Hydrogenophilus thermoluteolus: one gene and its partner. The protein of the gene in region 2 interacts with the protein of the main gene of each other region in a pairwise test. Links are inferred from orthologs where the notes say so. Each region holds a gene or a part of one and is shown on either strand. Other genes may lie near its edges.

The links.
Region 1: the proteins of nth (region 2) and aceE interact in binary tests that used the Escherichia coli proteins (3 or more experiments, as listed by UniProt). The link is inferred for Hydrogenophilus thermoluteolus from one-to-one orthologs.

Annotation. Positions count from the first base shown.
Region 1 is NZ_AP018558.1:1,198,635-1,209,422, reverse strand. The notes cover bases 6,062-9,293. They hold aceE (pyruvate dehydrogenase (acetyl-transferring), homodimeric type), read right to left. Parts: upstream 8,959-9,293; coding sequence 6,262-8,958; downstream 6,062-6,261. Other genes in these bases: HPTL_RS05810 (PAS domain-containing sensor histidine kinase), read left to right, coding at 9,139-9,293; aceF (dihydrolipoyllysine-residue acetyltransferase), read right to left, coding at 6,062-6,249. Also shown: HPTL_RS05845 (glycoside hydrolase family 17 protein), read right to left, coding at 1-1,180; HPTL_RS05840 (glycine cleavage system protein H), read right to left, coding at 1,177-1,575; HPTL_RS05835 (FKBP-type peptidyl-prolyl cis-trans isomerase), read left to right, coding at 1,693-2,139; HPTL_RS05830 (3',5'-nucleoside bisphosphate phosphatase), read left to right, coding at 2,157-3,002; lpdA (dihydrolipoyl dehydrogenase), read right to left, coding at 3,010-4,446; more of aceF, read right to left, coding at 4,465-6,061; more of HPTL_RS05810, read left to right, coding at 9,294-10,788. UniProt on the Escherichia coli protein: Component of the pyruvate dehydrogenase (PDH) complex, that catalyzes the overall conversion of pyruvate to acetyl-CoA and CO(2).
Region 2 is NZ_AP018558.1:1,697,997-1,704,302, reverse strand. Bases 313-3,306 are described here. They hold nth (endonuclease III), read right to left. Parts: upstream 2,144-3,306; coding sequence 1,481-2,143; downstream 313-1,480. Other genes in these bases: HPTL_RS08260 (RnfABCDGE type electron transport complex subunit G), read right to left, coding at 2,862-3,306; rsxE (electron transport complex subunit RsxE), read right to left, coding at 2,155-2,865; HPTL_RS08275 (DUF1841 family protein), read right to left, coding at 1,056-1,481; HPTL_RS08280 (oxygen-binding di-iron domain-containing protein), read left to right, coding at 313-1,018. Also shown: flagellar biosynthetic protein FliO, read right to left, coding at 1-87; more of HPTL_RS08280, read left to right, coding at 245-312; more of HPTL_RS08260, read right to left, coding at 3,307-3,551; HPTL_RS08255 (RnfABCDGE type electron transport complex subunit D), read right to left, coding at 3,548-4,540; electron transport complex subunit RsxC, read right to left, coding at 4,537-6,228; electron transport complex subunit RsxB, read right to left, coding at 6,225-6,306. UniProt on the Escherichia coli protein: DNA repair enzyme that has both DNA N-glycosylase activity and AP-lyase activity. The DNA N-glycosylase activity releases various damaged pyrimidines from DNA by cleaving the N-glycosidic bond, leaving an AP (apurinic/apyrimidinic) site.

The DNA of each region.
Region 1 (10,788 bases), 500 kb from region 2 along the record:
CCGCGACGACAAGCGCAACGACCCCGGTAGCGCCCAATGCTCCCCATTCCCACGCGTTGCGATAGGCGACCACCGCATGTTCCCATTGCCAAAAGGCCGTGAATCCCAGCGCTGCCCCAAGAAGCGTCACCGGCCAGCGTCGCAGCGACGCGATGAGCGGCAGCAGCACCGCGCCCATGAGCGCCGCAGTCAAAGGGGGCCAGAGGGTGTCCCGCTCCGCAACCGGCCCAGTGAGGGGAAATTTCGGTTCCTGAGCGGTATTCAAAACCCCCCAATACCCACCCACGGTCCCTTCCAAAGCGCGTTTCCACGGTTGGTCGTGGGATTCGATGAAATTGACGTCCCAGTTGAACGTAGCCGCCAGTGAGAGAACATCGCGAACGTATTTCGCCTGATTCACCCGGGAGGGAACGGCGCCTTCGCGTTGTTTGCCAGCACTGGGCCAGCCGGTCTCGCCGATCGCGATCGGAATGGCACCGAGCACTTGGCGGGCCATCGTTCGGATGCGGAAGAGATGTTCTGCAGCCGAGTCGATTGGCTGCGGTCGATCTTCCCAGTAGGGAAGGATATGAATCGTTGCGACGTCGACATGCGGCAACAAAGCGCCGCGGTAACGCAACCAGAATTCCCAGACGTCGGCGTAGGTGATGGGAACCTGCGCTTGTGTTTTTGCTTGTTCCAGGTAGCGCGCCAAATTTTCTGGTGTCTGTTCGCGCCGTAGCAAGACTTCGTTGCCGACGATCAGGCGTGTTACGACGCCGCGATATTGATTGGCCAACGCGATCGCGCGCGCGAGTTCCTGCGCGTTTTTCTTGTCGTCCCGTCCGATCCACGCACCCAGCCAAACGGTGAGGCCATGGCGCGCCGCGAACTCGGGCACTCGATCGAGCCCCTGGTCGACCGAATAGGTGCGCACACAGCGGGTGATTTTGGCCAACGCTTGGAGGTCCAGGTCGATCCATTCCGGTGGGATCTGGGTATTGGGGTCAAGTGGTGTGACGCCCGCACGGAAGTAGGGACTGTACGAGACACAGGGAAGGCGTGCGTCAGCGTTGGGACGCGCAGGCCCATCAGGAAGGGGTTGCGGAACCGTTTCACCGTGGTACCAGACCACGAAGAACGCGACCACCAGCAACCAGAGCGCTACCAGAGCGCGCGAAAACGGGAGCGGGCGCTTCATCGTTCTGCCGCGATTCGCTGCGCATACGTTTCCGCCGTGAGACATTTCTCCGGATCGATCGGTTTTTCCGCGCGAAAGAGCACAATCCAATGGTGCAAAGGCGCTTCGTTGAGCCACTCGGGGTGGTCGTGCAACGCGCGGTTGACGTCGAGGACTTCGAGGTCAACCGGTGCCGGGACGTCGGACGCAGTTTTGACCGACTCGACGACGAAGAGGGTTTCGTCTTCGTTTACCCGAACTTCACGATCCGGAAGTTCGACGAAGACGACGTCACCAAGCTGTTCGGCCGCAAAAGGGGTGATCCCCATACGCCACAGCCCTTCGCCTTCGGGTTGCAACCATTGGTGCGTGGGCAAATAGATCCGGTCATCCGCAATGGCGTTGGTCGTCTGCACTTTTTTGCCTCAAAGGGTTGTGAAAAAGAAACGAAAGGAGTATTGTAGCGAAGTGGTGGGCAAAAAACGCACGTGCGGCTCGCCACGTTGATCTGACTGTTTGAAAGGAAAGTGAGTATGACCACGCAACAAGCCGCCCAAGCGGGCGATACCGTCCAGGTGCATTACAAAGGGACACTGGCCGACGGCAGCGTCTTCGATAGCTCCGAAGGTCGCGATCCCCTCCAGTTCACACTGGGGGCTGGACAGGTGATCCCCGGCTTCGAGAAGGCGGTCGAAGGGATGCAGGTAGGGGAGCGCAAGACCATTACGATTCCTGCCGACGAAGCCTACGGGCAGCGTTCGGAGCGCGCGATGCTGCAAGTGCCGCGTGAACAACTGCCACCCGAAATCGAGCCGGAGGTTGGGCTGCAACTGGTGATGCAGCGCGCAGACGGCCAGCAGATTCCGGTCGTGGTTGCCGAAGTGACCGAAACGCACGTGACGATCGACGCGAACCATCCGCTTGCGGGCCACGACCTGACGTTCGAAATCGAGTTGGTGGCGGCTGATCGCGCCGCATAAATCGGGACGGGTGGCCGATGAGGAAGGCGCAGCGCGTCGACCTGCACAGCCACTCGACCGCGTCGGACGGGGTTTTGACCCCGTCCGAGCTCGTCAAAAGGGCTGCCCAGAACCGAGTGGCCCTTTTTGCGCTCACCGATCACGACACGGTGTCTGGTCTTGCAGAGGCCCGGCTAACGGCCAAGAGATTGGGGCTTCCCTTTGTCGCGGGTGTGGAAATTTCCGTTTCGTTCGCCGGGGAGACCATTCACGTTGTTGGACTGGGTATCGACGAATCGGCGCCAGCGTTGACTGCGGGGCTCAAGCAAGTACGGCGGGGCCGCACGGCGCGCGCGCGCAAGATGGCCGCCGCACTCGAAGCGTGTGGCTTTGCCGGTGTCTGGGAAGGGGCTTTGCGGTTCGTGCGTAACCCCGATCTGATCAGCCGGGCCCATTTTGCGCGCTACCTCGTGCATGCGGGCCATTTTCCGTCGATGAACGCGGTTTTCGCCCATTACTTGGCGAAAGGAAAACCGGGGTACGTGGACCACCACTGGGCAACACTCCAAGAAGCGGTTTCGTGGATTCATGCCGCTGGCGGCGTGGCGGTGGTGGCGCATCCAGGGCGTTACCGCTTGAGCGAACGCGAATGGAACGCACTTCTTGCCGAATTCGTCGATCTGGGGGGTGACGCGATCGAGGTGATTACCTCGGCGCACGATCCAAACGCCACCAACCATTGGGTGCATATCTGCCGCCGCTACGGTCTCGCTGCGTCCCAAGGGAGCGACTTCCACGCGCCAGAGGAATCACCGTGGGATTTGGGCGCTCTGGGCCACACGTTGCCAGACGACCTCGTTCCCGTCTGGCAACGGTGGCAATAGCGGCTCGTTAGCGTTTGCGTTTGGGCGGTAGGTCGGTACAACTCCCTTCGGCTACCTCTGCCGCCATCCCCACCGACTCACAGAGGGTGGGGTGGGGATGGATCGTGTGCGCGATATCGGCGACCTCTGCGCCCATTTCGATCGCCAAACAGATTTCGCTGATCAATTCCCCAGCATTCACCCCAACGACGGCACCGCCGACGATCCGCTTCGTTTCGGCATCGAAAATGAGCTTGGTGAACCCTTCGTCGCGGCCGTTGGCGATCGCCCGCCCCGATGCGGCCCACGGGAAAGTGGCCACTTCGACTGCGCGCCCCTGCGCTTTCGCCTCGGTTTCGGTCAAACCGGCCCAGGCGATCTCTGGGTCGGTGTAGGCGACCGACGGGATCTGCAATACGTCGAACGCCCGCTTGTGTCCGGCCGCAGCCTCGGCCGCAACGTGCCCTTCATGCACGGCTTTGTGCGCGAGCATCGGCGCTTCTGCCAAATCCCCGATCGCGAAGATGTGCGGCACGTTGGTACGGCGCTGGGCATCTACCGGGATGAATCCCCGTTCGTCGATGGTGATACCGGCCGCTTCCGCGCCGATCGCTCGCCCATTCGGCCGCCGACCGACCGCAACCAACACCAGATCGTAGCGTTGGGCTCCTTCGGGTGCGTTCGCGCCTTCGAAACTGGCCCAGATGCCGTCGTCTTTGGCTTCGAGCGCCGTTGTGCGGGTGTTGCGGTAGAGTCCAGCAAAGCGCTTGCCGTTGACCTTTTCCCACACCCGCACCAGATCACGATCGGCCCCCGGGATGAGATCGGGGCTCGCTTCGACGACATCGACCTGTGCACCGAGGGTGGCGTAGACGGTGCCCATCTCCAGCCCGATGATGCCGCCACCAACGACCAGCATCCGCTTGGGTAAGAAGGGAAGCGCAAGCGCACCGGTGGAATCCACCACACGGGGGTCTTGGGGTTGGAAGGGGAGACGAATCGGCTCCGACCCGGCAGCGAGAATCGCTTGCTCGAAGGTGAGCGTGAGCGTTTCACCCGTCGGTCGGCCGTTCGGACCCTCGGTCCGTTCGATCGCCAACGTGCTGGGCCCCGTGAGTTTCCCGATGCCCTGGATGTGATTGACCTTGCGCGCTTTGGCCATTCCCGCCAGGCCTTGGTTGAGTTTTCGCACCACTTGGGCTTTGTAGTTACGCAGGCGGTCGAGATCGATTTGCGGCGCGCCGAAGGTGATGCCGGCTCGGTCGAGATGACGCGCTTCGTCGATCACCGCAGCGACGTGCAGCAGTGCTTTCGATGGGATACAGCCCACATTGAGGCAAACGCCCCCAAGGACGGGGTAACGTTCGACGATCGTTACCTCAAGACCAAGATCCGCTGCGCGAAATGCGGCAGAGTAACCGCCTGGACCGCCACCAAGCACCAGCAATTGGGTTTTCATGCTCATCGTCTTCTCCCGTCTCGGTTAGAGGAGCACCCGCCGGAAATCGGCAAGGAGTTGCGTGAGCAATGTCGTGAAGCGGGTGGCGTACGCGCCGTCGATCACCCGGTGATCCGCGGTAAGCGAAAGCGGCACGATCAGGCGAGGAACGAACGTTTCGCCGTTCCAGACTGGTTTCATCACCGCTTTATTGACGCCCAGGATCGCCACTTCTGGGGCATTGACGATCGGGGAGAACCCCGTTCCACCGATGCCGCCCAGGCTCGAGACGGTAAAGGTTGCCCCTTGCATCTCAGCGGGCGCGAGCTTGCCGGCGCGCGCTTTCGCAGCCAACTCCGCGGTTTCGCGTGCGATCTCGACCAAGCTCTTTTGGTCGGCGTTCTTGAGCACCGGCACGACAAGCCCGTGCGGAGTATCCGCCGCAAAGCCGATATTCCAATAGTGCTTGAGCACGATGTTGTGCCCATCGAGGCTCGCGTTCATCTCCGGGAACCGCTTCAACGCCGCAACGCAGGCCTTGATGAGGAACGCAAGGAGCGTGAACTTCACGCCTTCGCGTTCGTATTCGCGGTTCAGTTGTTTGCGGAACGCCTCGAGTTCGGTGATATCCGCTTCGTCATGGTAGGTGACCGCGGGAATCGCAACCCAGTTGCGCGCCAAATTCGCTGCGGAGATCTTGCGGATTCGCGGCAGTTCTTTGATTTCGATCGGACCGAATTTGGCGAAGTCGACCTTCGGCCACGGCGGCAAGTCGAGCGCAAAACCGCCACTGGTTACCGCGGGGGTTTTGCCTGGGACCACGCCGCTCGTCATCGCCGCTTTGACGAAATTGCGGACATCCTCTTTGCGGATCCGGCCGTTCGGACCGGTTGGGGTGACAAAGCGCAGGTCTACGCCCAGCTCCCGGGCATAAGCGCGAACGGCGGGACTCGCATGGACCTTCGCACCCAACGAAACGCCGGGTAACGGCTCGGCCAGTGACGGCGCGGCCGGCGCTCGCGACGCGGGTGCGGCGGCTGTGCCCACTGAAGACGAAGCCGACACCGTTTGCGCGGGCGTGGGCGCTGGCGTAGCTGACGTGGCTGGCGTTGGCGAAGATTCTGTTTTGGGTTGTGCGGAGGTACTTGGGGAAGCCTCTGGGGGCGCAACGTGGCTTTCGTCCGGGACGACGATCGCAACCACGTCCCCTTCGTTGACCTTGTCGCCCACTTTGACGCGCACTGCTTTCACGACCCCCGCGACCGTAGCTGGGACATCCATCGTGGCCTTTTCGGATTCCAACGTACAGATCGGATCATCGACCGCGACCCTTTGCCCCGGGGCAATCATCACTTCGATCACCGGTACGTCGTGGAAGTCCCCGATATCGGGAATCACGAGCGCGACTTCTTGCGGTTGGGTCGAGGGGGGTACGGTTGCGCCTGCGGCTGCAGGCGATTCGGCCGACGCTGGGGCAGATGCGGCGGGTGCAGAGACTGCGCTGGGTTCGGTTGCGCTGCTTGGTGCCGCGTCGCTGGCTTGCGCTGCTGTCGCTGTGGCCGACGTCGCGGATTCGGCCTCCCCAGAGGCCTCGGTTTCGATCACGACCAATGGCGTGCCTTCATTGACTTTGTCGCCGACCTGCACCTTCACTTCTTTGACGATACCGGCAACGGTGGACGGGACGTCCATCGTCGCTTTTTCGGATTCCAGCGTACAGAGGGGGTCATCCACAGCGACGCGTTGTCCGGGCGTGACCAAAACCTCGATGACGGGAACGTCGTGAAAGTCGCCAATATCGGGGACGGTAACGGTTACCAATTTGCTCATCGCCGCTCCTCCTTACACCAGGCGGGGGTTGGGTTTTTCAGGATCGATGCCGTATTTGACGAGTGCTGCGGCAACCAGCTTGCGATCGATCTCCCCATCGTCGGCAAGCGCTTTCAATGCGGCGATCGTGATCCAGTGTCGATCCACTTCGAAGAAGTGGCGCAACTTCTCGCGGGTATCGGAACGCCCAAACCCGTCGGTACCCAGTGTGAGATACGTTCGTTTGACGAAAGGCCGAATCTGTTCGGCAAAGAGACGGACGTAGTCGGTTGCCGCTACGACCGGCCCCGGATGGTTCTCGAGCTTCTGCTCGACGTGGGACTTGCGGGGCGCTTCCAACGGGTGGAGGAGGTTCCAGCGGACACAGTCGTGGCCATCGCGCGCCAATTCGGTGAAACTTGGGCAGCTCCAGACGTCTGCGGCTACGTTCCAGTCACGCGCGAGCAACTCTGCGGCAGCGATCGCTTCGCGTAGGATCGCCCCCGACCCCATGAGCTGGACACGCGGACCGTCGAGGTTGTCCGGCGCGGCCTGGAAGAGATACATCCCTTTGAGGATATCCTCACGGACCGTCTCGCTTTCCGGCATCGGCGGATGTTCGTAGTTTTCGTTGAGCACCGTGATGTAATAGAAAACATCCTCTTGTTCTGCGACCATGCGCCGCAACCCTTCTTGAACGATCACGGCGACTTCGTATTGGAAGGTGGGGTCGTAGCTTACACAATTGGGGACAGCGGCAGAGAGCAGATGGCTGTGGCCGTCTTCGTGCTGCAGCCCTTCACCGTTCAACGTGGTTCGACCCGAGGTGCCGCCGATCAGGAACCCGCGGGTGCGCTGATCCGCTGCGGCCCAAATGAGGTCCATGGTGCGCTGGAAGCCGAACATCGAATAGAAGATGTAGAACGGGATCATCGGCACGCCATGGACGCTGTAGCTCGTTCCAGCGGCGATGAAGTCGCAGACGGCTCCCGCTTCGTTGATCCCTTCTTGAAGGATTTGGCCGTCGCGTGACTCTTTGTAGAACATCAACTGGTCGTGGTCTTCGGGAACGTATTTTTGCCCCTCTTGGCTCCAGATCCCGAACTGACGGAACATCCCTTCCATCCCGAACGTCCGCGATTCGTCGGGTACGATGGGGACAATGTGTTTGCCGAGCTGTTTGTCGCGCATCAGTTGGATCATGATGCGCACGAGTGCCATCGTCGTGGAGATTTCCCGCCCCGGTCCCGTTCCGGCAAAGAAACTTTTGAATGCATCGAGCGGGGGAACCGGCAAGGTGATTTCGGATTTCGTTCGACGCTGCGGGAGATAGCCCCCAAGCGCTTGCCGCCGCTCCTGCATGTAGCGGTATTCAGCCGAGTCGGGTGCAAAGGTCAGGAACGGCAGTTCATCGAGTTTGTCGTCGGGCACAGGCAGTTGGAAACGATCGCGGAAGCGGCGGATCGCGTCGTGATCCATCTTCTTTGCCTGGTGGGCGATGTTCATCGCTTCGCCCGCTTGTCCCATTCCGTATCCTTTGATTGTCTTCGCAAGGATCACGGTGGGTTGCCCTTTATGTTCGACCGCAGCTTTGTACGCGGCAAAGACTTTGAAAATGTCATGACCGCCGCGGTTGAGCTGCCAGATCTCTTCGTCGGTCCAGTCGGCAACGAGCGCTTTCAGTTCGGGGGTATTGAAGAAGTGCTCCCGGACGTACGCACCGTCTTTCGCTTTGAACGTCTGGTAGTCCCCGTCGCAGAGCTCCATCATCCGCCGTCGGAGGGCACCGGTTTTGTCGCGAGCAAAGAGCGCGTCCCAATGGGTACCCCAGATCACTTTGATCACGTTCCAACCCGCACCCCGGAATTCCGCTTCGAGCTCCTGGATGATCTTTCCGTTGCCGCGCACCGGCCCGTCGAGCCGTTGCAAATTGCAATTGATCACGAAAATCAGGTTGTCGAGCTTTTCCCGTGCTGCCATTCCGATCGCGCCAAGGGTTTCGACTTCGTCGGTTTCCCCATCCCCGATGAAGCACCACACTTTGCGCTGTTCGTGTTTTGCCGGATCGACCAGGCCACGGGTGATCAGATATTTGATGAAACGGGCTTGGTAGATGGCTTGGATCGGGCCCAGCCCCATCGAAACCGTGGGAAACTGCCAGAACTGAGGCATCAGCCAGGGGTGCGGATAGGAAGAGAGCCCTTTCCCGTCGACTTCGCGCCGGAAGTTGATCATCTGCTCTTCGGTCAATCGCCCAAGCAGAAAAGCACGTGCATAGATTCCCGGGGCCGAGTGCCCTTGGAAGTAGACGAGGTCGCCGCCGTGGTCTTCGGTTGGCGCGTGGAAGAAGTGGTTGAAGCCAACGTCGTAGAGCACCGCTGCCGAAGCAAACGAGGCGATGTGGCCACCCACGTTGCTGTCGCGATTGGCGCGAACAACCATCGCCATCGCATTCCATCGGATGTAGGAATGGATTTTGATTTCGAGATCCGGGTCACCCGGGTACGGGGGTTGTTTATCGGCAGGGATCGTGTTGACGTATGCCGTATTGGCGGAATAGGGGATGTCGGCACCGTGTTCGCGCGCTTCACTGATCAGCGATTCGATCAGATAGTGCGCGCGCTCCGGCCCTTCGTGCTCGATCACGCCATCGAGCGCTTCCAACCATTCTTGGGTCTCTTCAGGATCGGGATCGTTTTGCAGAATGATTTGACGATGACGTTCAGCCATGGTGGTCCCTCCTAGGTCTTACTGGTGGTCATTCCGTATGCTAAAACAAAATTCCACGATATGCAATACTGCAGTGCAGCAATCGCGTTGCCGCAGTTTCCATGCCCCCCATGATAGGATTCGCGGCACCCGAAAGCAAAAACCATTCGATGATGCAATGAGACGTAACAAGGAATGGGCATGAATCAGCCCGATACCTTCGCGATGGTCGCGATTGCGCTGTTGACGGCGGCCGTGGTTTGGTTGAGTTGGCTCCAGCGCCGGCAACACCTTCGGCTGCAACGGCTGCTTCGGGAGCGCGATCGGCTCTTCCACTTTTCTTTGGATTTGTTGGCGCTCTTGACCCCTAAAGGGGAGTTCCAGCAATGTAACGCTGCATTTACCCGGGTGTTGGGTTATACCGAGCGGTTGCTGCTGGGGAAATCGCTCTTCGATCTCACGGTGCGTGACGATTGGCCGCACGTCGACGAAGCAATGGCTTTTCTGCGGCAAGGCGAACCGGCTTCCTTCACGGTTCGCATGAAGACCCTCAACGGCGCGCATCGCTGGCTCTCTTGGCACATCAACCCGGCGCCAGACGATGGGGTTTGGTTTGCCGCTGCCCACGATGTCACCCAACAAAAAGAGGTAGAAGCTGCGTTGCGCTCCGAAATGGCGTTTCGCCGAGCCATGGAATCGTCGGTGAGCCTTGGACTGCGCGCGACCGACCTCGAAGGGCGCATCACGTTTGCCAACCCAGCCTTTTGTCGCATGGTGGGCTTCGACCGCGATGAGCTCGAAGGCAAAATGCCACCGTTTCCCTACTGGCCTGAAGAGGATTGGGATTTGTGCCAACGTACCCTGCAGATGGTGTTGGCGGGGCAAACGCCACCCGAAGGGTACGAGATGCGCATCAAACACAAAAACGGTGAGCGGCGTATCGCCCGCTTTTACGTTTCCCCGCTGATCGACGAGAGTGGCAAACAGAGCGGATGGATGGCGGCAATTCTCGACATCACCGAACAGAAGCGAACCCGTTTGGCACTGGAAGCGGCCCAACAGCGGTTCGAAACGGTGCTCGATGGTGTCGACGCACTGGTTTTCGCTGCCGATTGGCACACCGATGAGCTCCTCTTTGTCAACCGTGCGTTCAAACGGGTCTTCGGTTTCGATGCGTTAGGGAAACGCGCGCGAGATCTGGGGGCACCCGCCATCCCGCCTCCGGAGAGCGATCCGCCGAAACCGATGAATACTGCGGAGCATGTTCCAGAAGGTGTTTGGCAAGGAGACTGGCAGCACCCCACGAGCGGACGTTGGTACCATCTGCGCGAACAATTGACGGCATGGGTCGATGGTCGCGTGGTGCGGATGGTCGTCGCTACCGACATAACGGCACAGCGTGAAGCGATCGAAGCGGAGTTGCAGCAAATGGCGCAACTCCACCAGACGGCGCGTCTCATCACGCTCGGTGAGATGGCCTCGATGCTGGCGCACGAGTTGAACCAGCCGATCGCAGCGATCGCCAACTACTGTCGTGGTGCGCTGTTACGGTGGCGGCAAGGCCGCCTCGATTCGGAGGTGGTGGGTGAGGTGTTGCAAAAAGCGGCGGAACAGGCGGAACGAGCAGGTACCATCGTCCGCCGCATTCGGGCTTTTGCCCGGCAATCGGCACCACAACAACAGTGGGTCGACGCGGTGACGATCGCGCGTGAAGCGATCGAACTGCTGCGTGTCGACGCGCAACGGCGTGGGATTACCGTGCGGACGCAATTGCCTCAGAATAGGGTGATGATTTCCGCGGACAAAATTTTGCTCGAGCAGGTGCTGGTCAATCTCATTCGCAACGCGTTC
Region 2 (6,306 bases):
TTGGCTGACTCCCCACGCCACCACCACCAACAAAACCAACACGCCGATCAGCCGCACAAGCGGCGCCCACTGTGGATCCCAGTTCATCGTGTCGCTCCTTCTGCGTTGCCATTGTCGCGCGTGCCTCCGCCAGATGGTGGGGAGAAAAAGGGGGAAAAACACACCTTTTTTACAGCACTATTTCCTTTCGTGCCTTTTGTGGGAAAATGGCGCAGAACACTCGCAGCAAGGCAAGGAATTGCTGATGGCAATCGAGCTCTTCAACAATGGTGAGCACGTCGTGCTCGGGTTCTACGACTTGGTCGATGAAGAACGCAACCACGCGGTGCAATGCAACCAATTCCTGGTGATCGACGCGCACCATGCAGCGCTCTTCGACCCCGGCGGCAATATGACCCATACGGGTCTGTTGATGGGAATGTCCAAATATTGCCGGCCGCAAGATATCGACTATATCTTCGCGTCCCACGCCGACCCGGACATCATCGCGTCCGTCAATAAATGGCTGATCACCTCGCACGCTAAGGTGTACATTTCGAACCTGTGGACGCGGTTCGTTCCCCATTTCACCACAGGGAAAGATTACTCCGACCGTATTCTGGGAATCCCCGACGAGGGAATGCGAATCCCGCTCGGCAACAGCGAAGTCATCGCGCTGCCGGCGCACTTCATGCACGCGGAAGGGAACTTCCAGTTTTACGATCCGGTCGCGAAAATCCTCTTTTCCGGCGATTTGGGCGTTTCGATCGTCGACCATAACGAAGCGGCGAAACCGGTGGCCGATTTCGACGCACATATTCCCAAGATGAGCGCGTTTCACCGGCGCTATATGGTGTCGCAAAAGATCCTGCGCTATTGGGCGAACATGGCGCGTTCACTCGAGATCGAAATGATCGTGCCACAGCACGGGCAACGGTTCGAGGGCAAGGCGATGGTCCAGCGGTTCATCGACTGGGTGGAATCGTTCCCGTGTGGCGTCGACCTGATGACGCAGGACAACTACCGCGTGCCCCGCTGATCGGTCGACGCACCACGCAGCATGGGCGCGCTTCGCCTCACGGCAAGCGGCGGATCCGTTCCAGATAGCTGTCGTTGTCCGGCATGCGGCCAGCGCGTTGCGCTTCGAAGAGCGTCATGCCCAGCGCTTCGACCAGATCGTGCAACGCTTCGTGCGGATCGCCGCGCTTTTGTACCCGCGCGGCGTAGAGCGCTTTGATGCCAGGCGGTTGGTCGATCGCCAACTGTTCGGCTACGGCCAAATGTAGCGTCAAATGCAAAAAGGGATTGACGCCGCCATCTTCCGGTGTGTAATCGCGAAAAAGCTGCGTTTCATCGTCAAAGAGCGCAAAGTATTCCGGGTGGAGTGCGATCACCTCGGTGGCAACCGCCTGCATCGGTTCGAGCGGTAATCCGGCTCGCCACCGGCGATAGCTTTCGGCCAGAAAACGGCGGACATCGTCGCGGGATGGTTGAAAGAGCATCACGTCTCCTCTGTGGTAAGCGGTTGCGGCGGGACCGACTTTTCGGGGTAGCCGCACAAATCGGCAACCAAGCACCGGTTGCACTGGGGGCGCCGCGCCGTGCAGGTGTAGCGCCCGTGCAGGATCAACCAATGATGCGCATGGCGGCGATACGGTTTTGGGACGCGCGCCATGAGCCGATCTTCCACTTCGCGAACGGTTTTGCCGGGTGCCAGCCCCATCCGGTTGCTGACACGAAAGATGTGGGTGTCAACCGCGATCGTTTCTGCTCCGAAGAGCGTATTGAGCACAACGTTCGCGGTCTTACGCCCGACACCCGGTAGGCTTTCCAGGTACGCGCGGTCGTTGGGAACCGCGCCACCGTGCTCGGCACAGAGCCGCTCGGCAAGGCGCTTCAAATTGCGCGCTTTGCTTTGGTAAAGGCCAATCTTCCGGATGTGTGCGGCAATTTCCGCTTCGGAGAGCTGCGCCATCGAACAGGCGTCGGGTGCGACCGCAAAGAGGGTTTGGGTAGCGGCATTGACGCTTTTGTCCGTTGCTTGCGCAGAGAGCACCACTGCAGCCAAAAGCTGGAAGGGGTTGCCGTAGTGCAGCTCGGTGGTCGGCTCCGGGTTGTTGGCTTGCCAGCGCGCAAAAGCCTCCGCTACCGCGGCGTCGCTCATCAGCGCAGCAGTCACGCCTCACCCCCGATGGGCGTTGGTGCAGCGGGCGCGGATGCCGCCAAAGTGCGTTTTTTCGTTCGCGCTTTTTGCCACGCGGTGAGCGCGTTGTGCGCAGCAACCAAAAAGCCCAGCACGATGAATGCGCCCGGAGGCAACATCGCCAACAGGAACCCCTGGGACGCATCGCCGAACAGCGTAATCGCGGACCAAGACGGCACGATCCATTCGATTCCGGCAAAGAGCGTCCCTTGTCCAATGATCTCACGAATCGCACCGATCAGCGCCAACACCCAGACGAGCCCCAACCCCATCATCAATGCGTCCAACCCTGCGTAATCTGGGCGATTTTTCGCGGCGAACGCCTCGACGCGTGCCAACACGATGCAGTTGGTGACGATCAATGGCACAAAAATGCCCAAAACCAGATAGAGGGAGTGCAAATAGGCGTTCATCAGGAGATCGACCACGGTCACCAACCCCGCGATGATGAGAATGAAAACGGGAATTCGGATCTCACGCGGGATCACATGACGCAATACCGCAACCGCGGTACTGGCGATCATCATCACGACAACCGTAGCCAACCCCAAACTGACCGCGTTCACGAAACTGGTACTGACCGCGAGCGTCGGACACAGCCCCAGCATTTGGATCAACGCCGGATTCTGTTTCCAGAGCCCATTTACGCCCAATTCGTTGGCGATCGTTCCATGGCCGTTCATGGTTGGTTCCCTTTCTCGTCGTTTCCGCGTTCGCGATTGGCTAACGCGACCAATTGTGCGAAGGCGCTGCTCGCCACCCGCGCGCCGCGCTCGATTGCCATCGTTGCGGCGCGGGCGCTGATCGTCGCACCGGCGTGCGCATCGACGAATCCGCCATCTTTTTTGACCCGCCAGGGACCTGGGTGCGCAGCGATCGGTATGCCAGCGAATTGCGTGATCCACGGGCGCGCCTTGTTGCGATCGCGTTCCGGGTCGATATAGTCGCCAAGCCCAGGGGTTTCATGGTGTTGGGTGACGCGGGCGCCCATGAGTTCCCCGCTTTTATTGACCGCGACGATGACCACAACGTCGCCCCCGTACCCTTGGCGGCTTCTTGCCGGCACGATCACCAGCTCGGGTTCGGCCTCACGAAAGACCACGTACCCTTTGGCCGGCGGGTTGAGATCGAGCGCCTTCGTGATCGCTTCAGGTAACGTTATCTCGCGGATGGTGCGCGCAGGAGGAGACGGTGGGACGAGTGCCCGAACCAGTCGCAGCTCTTCTGCTTGAATCGCTGCTGCAATCGGCGCGCGGGTCAGTTGGTAGGCGCCACTCATCAGCAGTGTAAACGCCGCGGCAAACAGGGTCAAGAGCAACGACGAGCGGAGCACCGCTTGCCAAACGGTGGGTTGGGTAGCCGACGTCATGGGTGGTCCTCCCCAAAGACGCGCGGTTGGGTCTTCATCTCGATCCATGGGGCCGCCAGATTCATCAGCAGAACCGCAAACGCGACCCCGTCCGGAAATTGTCCGAAATGGCGGATCAAGAAAACGAGCAGCGCAGCGCCCGCAGCGAACACCCATTGCCCGCGTGGCGTGACCACCCCGCTCACCGGGTCGGTGATGATGAAGAATGCGGCCAGCATCGTGCTGTACGCGAAGAGATGGACCCACGGGGGCGCGAACCGTTCTGGGGCGACCAGCCAGGCGAGGGTGGACAGAACCCCCAAGGTCAGAAGAAACGCAAAAGGAAGGCGTCCCGGGATGATCCCCCGAAGCCATAAGAGGAGGCCACCCGCCAGGAACGCCACTGCGATCCACTCGTACCCGGCACCCGAGAGGGTGCCGAAAACGGGCGAACGCCCCAGGAGCTCACTAACCGCCTGGCCACTATGGACCGCGGTCCGGAGCGTGTCCAACACGGTCGCGCTCGCCAGTGCATCGACGTTGGGGGTTCCAAGGAAGCTGGCCCATTGCCACGCAACGGGTGTCGTTGGTAACGGCCAGCGCGAGAGCTCTGCTGGAAACGAAACGATCAGCGCCGCAAAAGCGACCATCGCCGGGTTGAACGGGTTTTGTCCAATACCGCCATACAGCTGTTTCGCGACACCGATTGCAATCACGACCCCCAACAGCGTCAACCACCAAGGAACGGTTGTAGGCAGAGCCAGGACCAGCAACCAAGCGGTGACCACCGCCGAAAGGTCGGTGACCGCGGAAACGATCGGTCGTCGCCGCACCCACAGCAGCAGCGCTTCGACGACAACGGCGGCGACGCTGGCCAGGAGCAATTGCGCCAACAGGACCGGGCCGAAGAAAATCACGTGCAGCACGATCGCTGGAATGAGCGCAAGCAAAACCCATCCCATCACACGGGTGACGCTGACCGGTGCGCGCCAATAAGGAGCCGTGATCATTCCCGATTCTCTCCGGAAGGTTCTGTCGCCTCTGCAGCCCGTTTCGCACGGGCGCGCGCCAGCGCCGCTTCAACGAGCGCCTTTTTCCGTGCGTCCGGATCGTTCGTGCCGAGCGCTTGGGGCGAAGGTGCGCTTTCCTGCTTACTGTCCGTGTCGCCAGGCGATGCTTCTGTCGATGACTGCTTCGCTTGGGCTTCGAGTCGTCGCTTCGTTTCGGCGGCTTTGGCGGCGGCGCGCGCCGCTTTTTCCGCTTTTTCCCGTTCCAAGCGGTAATTGCGGAACTCGAACCGGGCCTTCGATTGTTGTGCTTTACTTTTTTCCCGTTCGCGCTCCCAAATCTCGCTTTTGGCGTAACGGTAGTAATCGACGAGCGGGATGTGCGCGGGGCAGACATAGGCGCAGCAGCCGCATTCGATGCAATCGAACAGGTGAAACTCCTGCGCTTTGCCGAATTGTTGCGCCCGGGCGAACCAATAGAGCGCCATGGGCTCGAGACGGGCAGGGCACACCGGCGCGCAGGCACCGCACCGAATACACGGCTGCTCCGGCGGCGGTGGCGGGAAAAGGTCCGGCGAAGCGGCAATGATGCAGTTGCTCCCTTTGAGGATCGGTGCATCGAGGTCAGGAATCGCAAAGCCGGTCATCGGCCCGCCCAAAAGGTAGCGATCGACCTCTGGTTTGGGTGCCATCTCAAGGATGAGCTCCGCAATGGGATGACCGATTCGGACCCAGCGGTTACCCGGATCGTCCGCGGCACCCGTCAGCGTGACGACGCGCTCGATCAACGGTTCGCCGTCGGTGAGCGCACGATGGACGGCGCGCGCAGTGCCCACATTGAACACCAACACGCCAAATTCGGCTGAGAGATGACCGTACGGCACTTCGATACCCGTCAGGCGTTCGATCAGCTGTTTTTCCCCGCCGGCTGGGTAGATGGTCGGGATCGCCACCACGGTGACCGTGCCATGGTTGGCCGCGGCGGCTTGCATCGCCGCAATGGCTTGGGGCTTGTTGTCTTCGATACCGATCAAAACCTCTTGGGCGTGAACGGCAGCGGCCAGGTCGCACGCGCCTGCGACGATTTCGGCTGCATGCTCGCGCATCAGCCGGTCGTCACACGTGATCCAGGGCTCACATTCGGCTCCGTTGATGATGAGGGTTTTTACCGGGCTCGACGCCACTTTGGCGTGTGAAGGGAACGCTGCGCCGCCCAATCCTGCTAGCCCCATCTGTTGGAGGAAGTCGCGAATGCGATCCGTGTCGTCGCAAGCGCCCCGATACGGTGTGGGTTCGATCGCCTCATCTTTGCCGTCGGGCTCGATGAAGTACGCCAGCGCGGGCAACCCTGAGACATGGGTCATCGGGTAATGCCCCAGATCGCGAATCACACCTGAGGTCGGCGCGTGCACTGCGACGCCAAATTTCCCTTCGGGTTCTCCGATTTTTTCCCCTTTCCGTACCCGGGCACCGATATCGACGATCGGTCGTGCAGTGAAGCGAGGATTGACCCGAAGCGGAACGATGTAATGCGATGGCATCGCGACGTTGCGGATCGGAATGTCAGCGGTCTCCTGCTTGTGGTAATCGGGAAAAGCGATCCCCCCGTCGATCGGGTAGAGTTTCCGCCCCGAAACCGGGTCGACCAAAGTGTTCGCCGCTGACGAGGTCAGCCAGGAAAACCACCTCATACCGTCTCCGTCGTTTTTCTTTCCGATGACCACGTCGGCTTGGGCCACTTCCAGGTTTCCAGCGATTCGGGGATCGGC